2 regions of the Cellulomonas sp. plas2 genome follow, and region 2 is predicted to be linked to the other one. Evidence: riboswitches for the same ligand, from Rfam matches in the RefSeq annotation. Region 2 holds a riboswitch; the other holds the start of a gene.
The links. Region 2 has a riboswitch for thiamine pyrophosphate ahead of AC2TDM_RS16150 (thiamine ABC transporter substrate-binding protein). Riboswitches for the same ligand answer to the same signal wherever they lie in the genome.

Region 1 (4,406 bases), 540 kb from region 2:
GTCCGGCTGACCGGTCTGCGGTCCCCCTGCCGGCAGATCGACGGCCTCGCGCCCGGCCTCATGGCGCGCCTCGTCGGACGCGACGCGGACGGGGGCGTGGTCCGCCGCGCCGGTGTGATGGCGGTGGTCGTCGCCGGCGGCCCCGTGCAGGCGGACGACACGATCGTCGTCGAGCGCCCGCCCGGGACCCCCGTGCCGCTCGGACCCGTCTGACAGCCGCGCCCGCCGCCCGACGAGCGCGACGCCGCGACGAGCGGGGTCCCCGACGAGCGCGGCGGCCCTCAGCCCCCCGCCGCCGCCTGCACCGGGTCGAGCTGCACCTGCAACGCCGTGAGGTCCGCGGCCAGCGCCTCGACGCGCGCCCGCTCGGCCGCCGTCGCCGCCTCCGCCGCCTCCAGGGCCGCGAGGCGCGGCGGCAGCGCGGCGTCGTCGCGTGCGAGCAGATCCGCCGCGGTGGCGAGCGTGTCCTCGGCCGGCGCCATCGGCAGCTCCGTGCCGTCCCACCACGTCCAGGACAGCAGCAGCCCGTCCCGCTCGGCCGCTCCCATCGCCGCCACCTCCGCGGACTTCGCGGTCCAGGCCTCGCGGTACACGTCGCGCGACGCCGCGTCCCGCTCGTACAGCGCCCGCGCCTGCGCGTCCGCGCCCTCCCGTGCGACGAGGGCGTCCGACGCCGAGCGGATCTCCGCGGCCGTCGCGTCCAACGCCCCGCGCCACGCCGCGTGCACCCCGACGAGCGCGGCCCGGTCCTCGACGAACCGCCCCCAGGCCGCCTCGAGCGCGGGGTCGAGGCCGCCCTCGCGCCACGCCTGCATGCCGAGGTAGGCGAACAGCTCCGTCGGCCGGCTCTCGGGACGGTCCCCGACCGAGCCGGCGAGCTGCGCGTGCAGGCGGTCCTCCGCCGGCACGGCGGCGAGCGCCGCCTCCAGCAGCGGCACCAGGCGCGCACGCTCCTCGTCGCCGAGCCGTTCCCAGCCCGCGTGCAGCGTCTCGTGGGCAGCGGTCTCGACGACGGACCCCCGCAGCCGCTCGTCCGCCGGCCGGTACAGCACGATCGAGTCCTGCGCGCCGCGCTGGTAGCAGCCGACCGCCACCCCGCTCGGGGCCCCGGGATCCGCGCCCGGATCCGTCCCGGTGCCGTCGCTGCGCCGCCCGACGAAGGTCGCCGCGTCCAGCAGCTCCGGTCGCGCGGCGACGAACAGCTCGCGCCCCTCGGTCGACAGGTGCGCCTCGTCGGCCAGCGCCGCGACCTCCGCGGAGGGCGCGGGGACCGCGACGGCCCCCGTCGGCACCAGGTCCTCGACGAGGTCCCGCACCGCGCCCGACGGCAGCGCCTGGACGAGCCCGTCCGTGCCGGCGCCACCCGCGCCGGTGAGCCACACCGCCGCCCCCAGCGCCCCCGCGGCGACGACGAGTCCCGCCATCGCGCCCGCCCCGCGACGCCGACGAGGCCGCCCGGGACCACCCGTGGCCGCGCCTGTGACGGGGTCTGCCGACCACACGTCGGCGCCCGTCGTGGGCGGGGACGACGGGTGGGGCGGCAGCACGGTCACCATCAGATCATCGGCCGGGTGCCGGAGGGTGTGACCGCAGCGGGTGAAGCCTGGCGCGGGACCACCCGTCCGCGCGCTGCGACGCGGGCCCACGAGCCCCACCGACGGCCGATGACTCCGGGCCCGTCTCCGGGTCTGCACCCCTGAAGCACCCGCACCCGGCGGACGCGACCGTCCGAGGAGGACCTGCGTGGCCACGATCGTCAGCACCCTGTTCAGCGCCCTCGACGGGGTCGTCGAGATCGACCCCGCCTGGCACTTCCCCTACTTCGACGACCGCATGGGCGCGGCGGTCGGCGAGGACTACGAGGACGTCGACGTCCTGCTCCTCGGCCGCGTCACCTACGACAGCTTCGCCGGCGCCTGGCCGGAACGGGAGGCCGCCGGCGGTGAGGACGCGGGGTTCGCCACCCAGCTCGGCGACACCCGGAAGGTCGTGGCGACCCGCGGCAGCGGCGACCTCGGCTGGCGCAACGTCGAGGCCGCCCCCGACGTCGTCGCCGCGGCCCGCGCGCTCAAGGACGACCCCGCGGTCGGCAAGGTCCTCGTCCCCGGGTCGATCTCCGTGGTCCGGCAGCTGCTCGCCGCCGGCCTGCTCGACGAGCTGCGCCTGCTCGTCCACCCCGTCGCCGCACGGCACGGTGAGCGCCTGTTCGACGAGGGCGAGGACATCCAGCCGCTCCGCCTGCTGCGGTCCGACGTCTTCCCCACCGGCGTCGTCCGTCTCTGCTACGCCCCCGCGGAGCTCCCCGGCGCGCAGGCCTACGAGGACGTGACCGACAAGGTGCCGGGCGCCGGCGACGACCCCCGCTGACGGGTCACGACCGCCCCACGGGGCGCCAGGGAGGAGCGGCAGTCCGCCGGGTCTGCCGCTCTGCTCACGAGCACCGGGGCGTGCGTTCGGCGGTGGCGATCCGCTACGGTCGGCGCACCCCCGGGGAGCGCTGAGGAGCGCTGAGAGTGCGGACGGTCCGCAGACCCGTGAACCTGATCCGGTTCGTACCGGCGTAGGGAGCAGGGCACCACCTCGACGCGCGTCGAGGTGGTCTCGACGTACCCACGGGCCCGAAGGGGACCGCCATGAGCACCACCACGACCGAGCGCCGGCCCGTGCCGGACGCCACGGGCGCGACCAGCACGACCACCGGCACCGCCAGCACCGACGCCACCCCGCAGACCCTCGGCATCGGGATGCGGTTCAGCCTGCACCCGCACACCGACCGGTTCGTCGAGGTCATCCTTGGCGCGCTCGACGACGCGGCCGCCGCCGGCCTCACCGACGGTCTCGTCCTGGAGACCGACGATGTCAGCACCTACGTCGGCGCCCGCGAGACGCCCGCCGAGGAGCGCCTCGTCGCCTACCTCGCCGGCATCCTCACCGCCGCTCACCGGCGCACCGGCGGCGGGCACGTCGTCGCGCACGCGCTGCTCTCTCGCGGCTGCCCCGGCGAGGTGACGTGCGACCTGACGGTCACCGGCCTGCCCACCACGCCGCCCGTGCGGCTCGCCCCGACCGGAGTGCCCGCCGTCGCGCAGTGGTCGCTCTACCCGCTGCTCGACGAGGGCGGCGTCCACAGCGGCAGCGCCGACGGACCCGTCGGCGACCACATGGTCCACATCGAGGCCGCCATCGCCGCCGCCCGCGACCGCGGCACCGCGACCGGGGCGGCGCACTACGCCACCCGCCTCTCGGGCGACCTCGCCGACGTCCTCGCCACCGCCGCCGACGCGTGGGCGCAGGTCGGCGCGCACGTCCCGCACGTCGTCACGCACCTCACGGTCTCCCTCGGCTCGCCGACGACGACCGCCGCCAGCACGACGGCCACCACCACGACGGGGGCCGACCGGTGACCGCCACCTCCGCCCCCACCCCGACCGGCGCCCGCCGCGGGTCCTGGTCGCTGCGCGAGCTCGTGCTCGTCGTCGTCCTCGGCGTCGTCTTCGGGTTCGCCTACTGGGCGCTCGTCCAGGGCTGGAACGGCCTGAGCATCGCCATGGGCCCGGCCGGCGACCTCGCGCAGCACCTGCTGCTCGGCGGCTGGCTGCTCGCGGCGCCGCTCGCCGTGGCGATCGTGCGGCGGCCCGGTGCCGGCGTCCTGGCCGAGGTGCTCGCCTCCGTCGTCGAGGTCGTCTTCCTCGGCTCGCCGGTCGGGCCGCTGCTCGTCGTGTCCGCGCTGCTGCAGGGCGTGGGCAGCGAGCTGCCGTTCGCGCTCACCCGCTACCGGCGGTTCGGCTGGGCCACCTTCGCGCTGTCGGGGCTGTGCGGCGCCGGGCTCGTGTTCTTCTTCTCGGCCTTCCGCGCCGGATGGTACGGGCAGGACCTGCTGCTCCTGCGGTTCGGCCTGCAGGTGGCCAGCGGCCTCGTGCTCGGCGGGCTGCTGGCCAAGGTGCTCGTCGACGCGCTCGCCCGCACCGGCGTCGTCGACAACTACGCCATCGGCCGGGACGCCCTGCGCCCCGGCGGCCGGTGAGCACGCCCGCGCTCGCGCTCGACGACGTCACGGTCCGGTTCGCACGCCGGCCCCGGCCCGCCCTGCAGGGGGTCGGCGTGCGGCTGGACCCCGGCGAGCACCTCGTCGTCCTCGGCCCGTCCGGGTCGGGCAAGTCGACGCTGCTCGGCGTGCTCACCGGCGCCGTCCCGCACGCCGTGCACGCCGAGCTCACGGGGCAGGTGGCCCTGGCCGGCGGGGCGACGGCGGCGACGGGCGTCGTCGAGCGCTCCCGTCACCTCGGCGTCGTCGCGCAGGACCCGGCCGCGGCGGTCTGCCTGCCGTCGGTCGAGGCCGAGCTCGCGCTGCCGCTGGAGAACCGGGCGGTCCCGCCCGCCGCGATCGGCCCGCGCGTGGCAGCGGC
Region 2 (4,406 bases):
CCAGCGCCCGGACCAGGTCCCGCCCGGGGAACCGGCACCGGTGCAGCACGTACGCGCCCGGCACGCCGAGCCCCACGGCGACCACGGTGGCCAGCGACGCCTGCAGCAGCGTCTGCCCGACGACCCGCCAGGTGCGGGGCCGGGCGAAGACGTCGCCGAAGCCCGACAGGTCCAGGGCGCCGTCGGCGACGAACCCGCGGGTCACCGTCGCGACCACGGGCCACGCGAAGAACAGCCCGAGCACGACGAGCGGCACGAGCACCGCCACCGTCCAGCCGAGCACCTGCGCGGGGGACGGCCGCGGCCCGCGCCCCTGCGCCGACCTCCCGCGCGCGGCGCCCGCCGGCACGGGACGGAGCCCGGCCGGCGGGGTCGCCGAGGGGACGCCGGCCGGCAGCGGCGGGGCGGCGGTCTCCTCGCGCAGGGTCACCGGACGCGTCCGCTCAGCCGGTCACGACGTCGGTCCAGCGCTGCAGCCACTCCTCGCGGTGCGCCTCGACGTCCGCGGCGGGCACCTCGAACGGCTGCTCGGCCAGGGGCGCCCAGCGCGCCCACTCCTCCGGCAGCTCCACGGCGGTGCTCACCGGGTACACGTACATCGACGTGGGCACGTCGGCCTGCACCTCGTCGGAGAGCAGGAAGTCGAGGAGCTGCGCGGCGCCCTCGGGGTTCTCGGCCCCGGCCAGCACGCCGGCGTACTCGACCTGGCGGAAGCAGGTGTCCAGCAGGGCGGCGGTCGTCGGCTCGTCGCCGCCCTCGGGCACCGTGAAGGGGATGGACGAGGCGTACGAGAGCACGATCGGCCGCTCGCCCCCGCCGCCGCCCCCGCTGAAGTCGGTGTAGTACGCGTCGGACCAGCCGTCGACGACCCGCAGGCCGTTGTCGGTCAGGGCCTGCCAGTAGTCCGCCCAGCCGTCCTCTCCGAACGCCGCGACCGTCGTCAGCAGGAACGCCAGCCCGGGCGACGAGGAGACCGCGCTCGGGACCACGGTGAGGTCCCGGTACTCGGGCTTCGTGAGGTCCTCCAGGGTCGTCGGCTCAGCCAGGCTCTTCTCCGTGAACCAGGCGCGGTCGACGTTGAGGCACACGTCGCTGTAGTCGACCGCCGTCAGGGCGCCCTCGTCGTCGCCCTCCACCGCGTACTCCTGCGCGTCCGCGAGCGCCGCCGCGGACAGCTCCGCGGGCTCGACGACCCCCTCGTCCAGCGCGCGGGAGGCGAACGTGTTGTCGATGCCGAAGACGAGGTCGCCCAGCGGCGCGTCCTTGGTCAGCACCAGCTGGTTCGTCAGCGCACCGGCGTCGCCCTGCTGCAGGACCTCGACCTCCAGCCCGGTCTGCGCGGTGAAGTCCTCGAGCAACCCCTCGGACAGGGCGAAGGACTCGTGGGTGACGAGGGTGACGGTGCCGGTGGCCCCGCCGGACGCGTCAGCGGTGGCGGAACCCTCGTCGGACGACGAGGATCCGGCACCCACGGCCGAGCACGCGGCCAGGGCGGAGACGGACAGGGCGGCCGCCGACAGGCCGGCGACGACGCGCCGGCTGCCGCGCCTGCTGGTCCATGCGGTCAGGGTGGTGCTCACGTGGTGCTCCTCCTCGAGGGTGCAGGAGGGGGTCGCCGCGGCGCGCCGGCCGCGCACGTCCCGTGGACCACGGGCCGGACGACGCCGACGACCACGAGGACTGAGAAGCCCGACTCCCTACGCCGGTGCGAACCGGATCAGGTGCGAGGGTCTGCGGAGATCCGCACTCTCAGCGTCCCGCACACCGGCCGGAGGGCCGGGGGGCGGACGCTCCCCTGTCGTTCGGGGCGAGCATAGACCGCGCCCGACCCGGCCCGCGCACGCCGTCCTCGCACGGGCGGGCGGGCGCGCGCCCCGCTAGGTTGACCGGCGAGATCTCTCGACGAGCACCCGACGAGCACGAGGAGACGTGATGGCGGACGACGAGTCCGAGTCGACGACCGCGAAGGTCATCGGGATGGTGACGGCCCTCGGCACCGCCTGGGTCGCGCGCAAGGTGCTGGCCGCCGTCTGGACGAAGGCGACCGGCCACGCGCCGCCCGACCCGGCCACGAAGGACCCGGACATCAAGCTGTCGGAGGCGTTGCTCGCCGCCGCCGTCACGGGTGCGGTCGCCTACCTCTCGCGCGCTGTCGCGACGCGCGGCACCGCCCGCATCTCGGGCCGTGTGCGCGCCGCCCGCCCGCCACTGCCCAAGCGCTGAGGACCGGCCCGACGGCCCGGACCCCGACCGGGTGCGGGCCGTCGCCGTGCCCGCTCGGGCGCCACCACCCGGTCAGCGATCCGGTCGGCCGTCCGCCCAGAGCTCCGGCCGCGCCCGCAGGCGCAGGGACGAGCGCAGGAACAGCACGCCGAGGACGCCGTTCGTCGTGGCGGTCAGCAGGCGCACCGCGGCGCCGGTCCCGTCGGGTCCTGGCGCCGTGACGGCGAGCTGGACGGCCTGGGCGAGCAGCAGCGCCCCCCACACGAGGCCGGACAGCGGTCGGCCCGTCAGCCACCACGGTCGCGGCGGCGCGACCGCCTCCGCCGCCGGGTCCCGGAAGGTACGCACGGCCACCCCGACGACGAGGAGCTGCAGCGCGACGACGGCCGGAGCCGACGCACCCTGGCCGGACGTCGTCAGCAGCACCGCCAGGAGCAGCGCCGCCGCGAGGCCGGCCAGCAGGAAGTAGAAGAACTTCCCGGAGGGCGTGGTGATGCGCACGCGGGCACGCTAGCGGGCCGCCCCGCCTGCGACCCCGGACCTCGTGCCCGTGACGGCGTGCGGCGGTCAGAAGCAGTCGCGCACGAGGCCCGGCTACCCGCGCCGGGCAGCCGGGCGCGGGTCGTCGTGGGGGTCGTCGTCCTGGCGGTCGCGGGTGCGGCGGGCGTCGCCGCGCTCGTCCTGGTCGTCGAGGGCCTGCGCCTCGCGCTCGGCCTCGTCGAGGTCGGCCGTGAGCTCGTCGACGACGAGGGTGTCGTGGGGGACCTTGCCCGTGCGGTAGCCGGCGCGGCCGAGCAGGTGCGCGGCCACGGGGGCCGTGAGCATCTGGAAGACCGCGACCAGGACGAGGGCCCAGACGACGAGACCCGTCCGCAGCCGCAGGGCCAGGCCGAGCAGCACGAGGACCATGCCGAGCGTCTGCGGCTTGGTCGCGGCGTGCATGCGGGACAGCAGGTCGGGGAAGCGCACGGCGCCGACGCCCGCGACGAGCGCGAGCAGCGCGCCCGCGAGGAGCAGCACCGCCGAGGCGACGTCCGCCGTCGTCTCCCAGGCGCTCACCGGACCTCCCCCTCGGCGCCGCCGCCGTGCTCCTCCGGTGCGGCGTGCGCGCCGTGCTCGTCGGCGTGCTCGTCGGCGTGCTCGTCGGCGTGCTCGTCGGCGTGGCGGGTCTCGTCCGACGGGCCCTCGTCGGACGCGTCGCGGTCCTCGCGGCTCCTCGCGCCCGAGCGCTCGCGCTCGAGGGCCAGCGCCTCCTGGTGCTCCCGCTCCAGCGCCTCCGCGGCGATCTCCTCCTTCGTGCGCACACGCCCCTCGCCCTCGGGCTCGAGGTACGCGAAGCGCGCGATCGTCACCGAGCCGATGAACCCGACGAGGGACAGCGCGACGAGCACCGGCACGACGTCCGTCCGTCGCTCGACGGCGGCGAACACCGCGATCCCCGCGACCAGCACGGTGACGAGGATGTCGAGCGCGACGGTCCGGTCGAGCATCGAGGGACCGCGCTCGGCGCGGGTCAGCGCGAGCGCGGCGGCGACGACGAGCACCACCGCGCACACCACGGCGACCGCCGTCATGCGCGCACCTCCGCCCGGCCCGGCAGCAGGCCCGCCGCCCGCAGCTCCTCGTCGGAGGCGAAGGCGCGCAGCACGCGCTCCTCCTGGTCCAGCGCCTGCTGCCGCGCGCCCTCGACCCCGCCCGTGAGCCCGACGTCGAGGACGTGGATGTACAGCCGCCCCGTCAGCCGGTGCGCCTCCACGACGACCGACCCCGGCACGAGCGACAGCAGCTCGGCGGTCACCGTCATGTAGAGGTCGGAGTGCGAGCGCAGCTCCACCCGCACGACGGCGCTCCGCGGGCGCCGACCGGGCCGCAGCGCGACCCACGACACCTCGGCGCTGGCCCGGACCAGGTCGACGACGAACACCGCGACGAGGCGCACCAGCGCCAGCGGCCGCACCCGCCCGTGGAAGACCACCGGGGCCATCCGCAGCCCGCCGGTCACGAGGACCCCGAGCAGCGCGCCGGCCAGCACGTTCGCCACCGACAGGTCGCCCCAGAGCAGGACCCAGACGACCGTCAGCCACACGACGGTCAGCCACTGCGGCCGCCAGCGGCGGCGCGGGTGCAGGCTCATCCGCCACCCCCGCCCGTGGCGACCTCGTCCGACTCCCCGGTGCCGCGCA

Region 1: linked by a shared signal. The riboswitch ahead of AC2TDM_RS13770 (YkoF family thiamine/hydroxymethylpyrimidine-binding protein) and the one ahead of AC2TDM_RS16150 (thiamine ABC transporter substrate-binding protein) in region 2 are both predicted to bind thiamine pyrophosphate.

The regions. Positions count from the first base shown of each region.
Region 1 is NZ_CM170155.1:3,093,657-3,098,062, forward strand. It holds gene AC2TDM_RS13755 (MOSC domain-containing protein) at 1-213, shown strand, start outside; gene AC2TDM_RS13760 (hypothetical protein) at 282-1,424, opposite strand; gene AC2TDM_RS13765 (dihydrofolate reductase family protein) at 1,744-2,367, shown strand; TPP riboswitch at 2,479-2,584, shown strand; gene AC2TDM_RS13770 (YkoF family thiamine/hydroxymethylpyrimidine-binding protein) at 2,634-3,404, shown strand; gene AC2TDM_RS13775 (ECF transporter S component) at 3,401-4,024, shown strand; gene AC2TDM_RS13780 (ATP-binding cassette domain-containing protein) at 4,021-4,406, shown strand, end outside.
Region 2 is NZ_CM170155.1:3,636,863-3,641,268, forward strand. It holds gene AC2TDM_RS16145 (ABC transporter permease) at 1-349, opposite strand, end outside; gene AC2TDM_RS16150 (thiamine ABC transporter substrate-binding protein) at 444-1,580, opposite strand; TPP riboswitch at 1,678-1,807, opposite strand; gene AC2TDM_RS16155 (DUF4235 domain-containing protein) at 1,933-2,223, shown strand; gene AC2TDM_RS16160 (hypothetical protein) at 2,296-2,724, opposite strand; gene mnhG (monovalent cation/H(+) antiporter subunit G) at 2,818-3,282, opposite strand; gene AC2TDM_RS16170 (MrpF/PhaF family protein) at 3,279-3,797, opposite strand; gene AC2TDM_RS16175 (Na+/H+ antiporter subunit E) at 3,794-4,357, opposite strand; gene AC2TDM_RS16180 (Na+/H+ antiporter subunit D) at 4,354-4,406, opposite strand, start outside.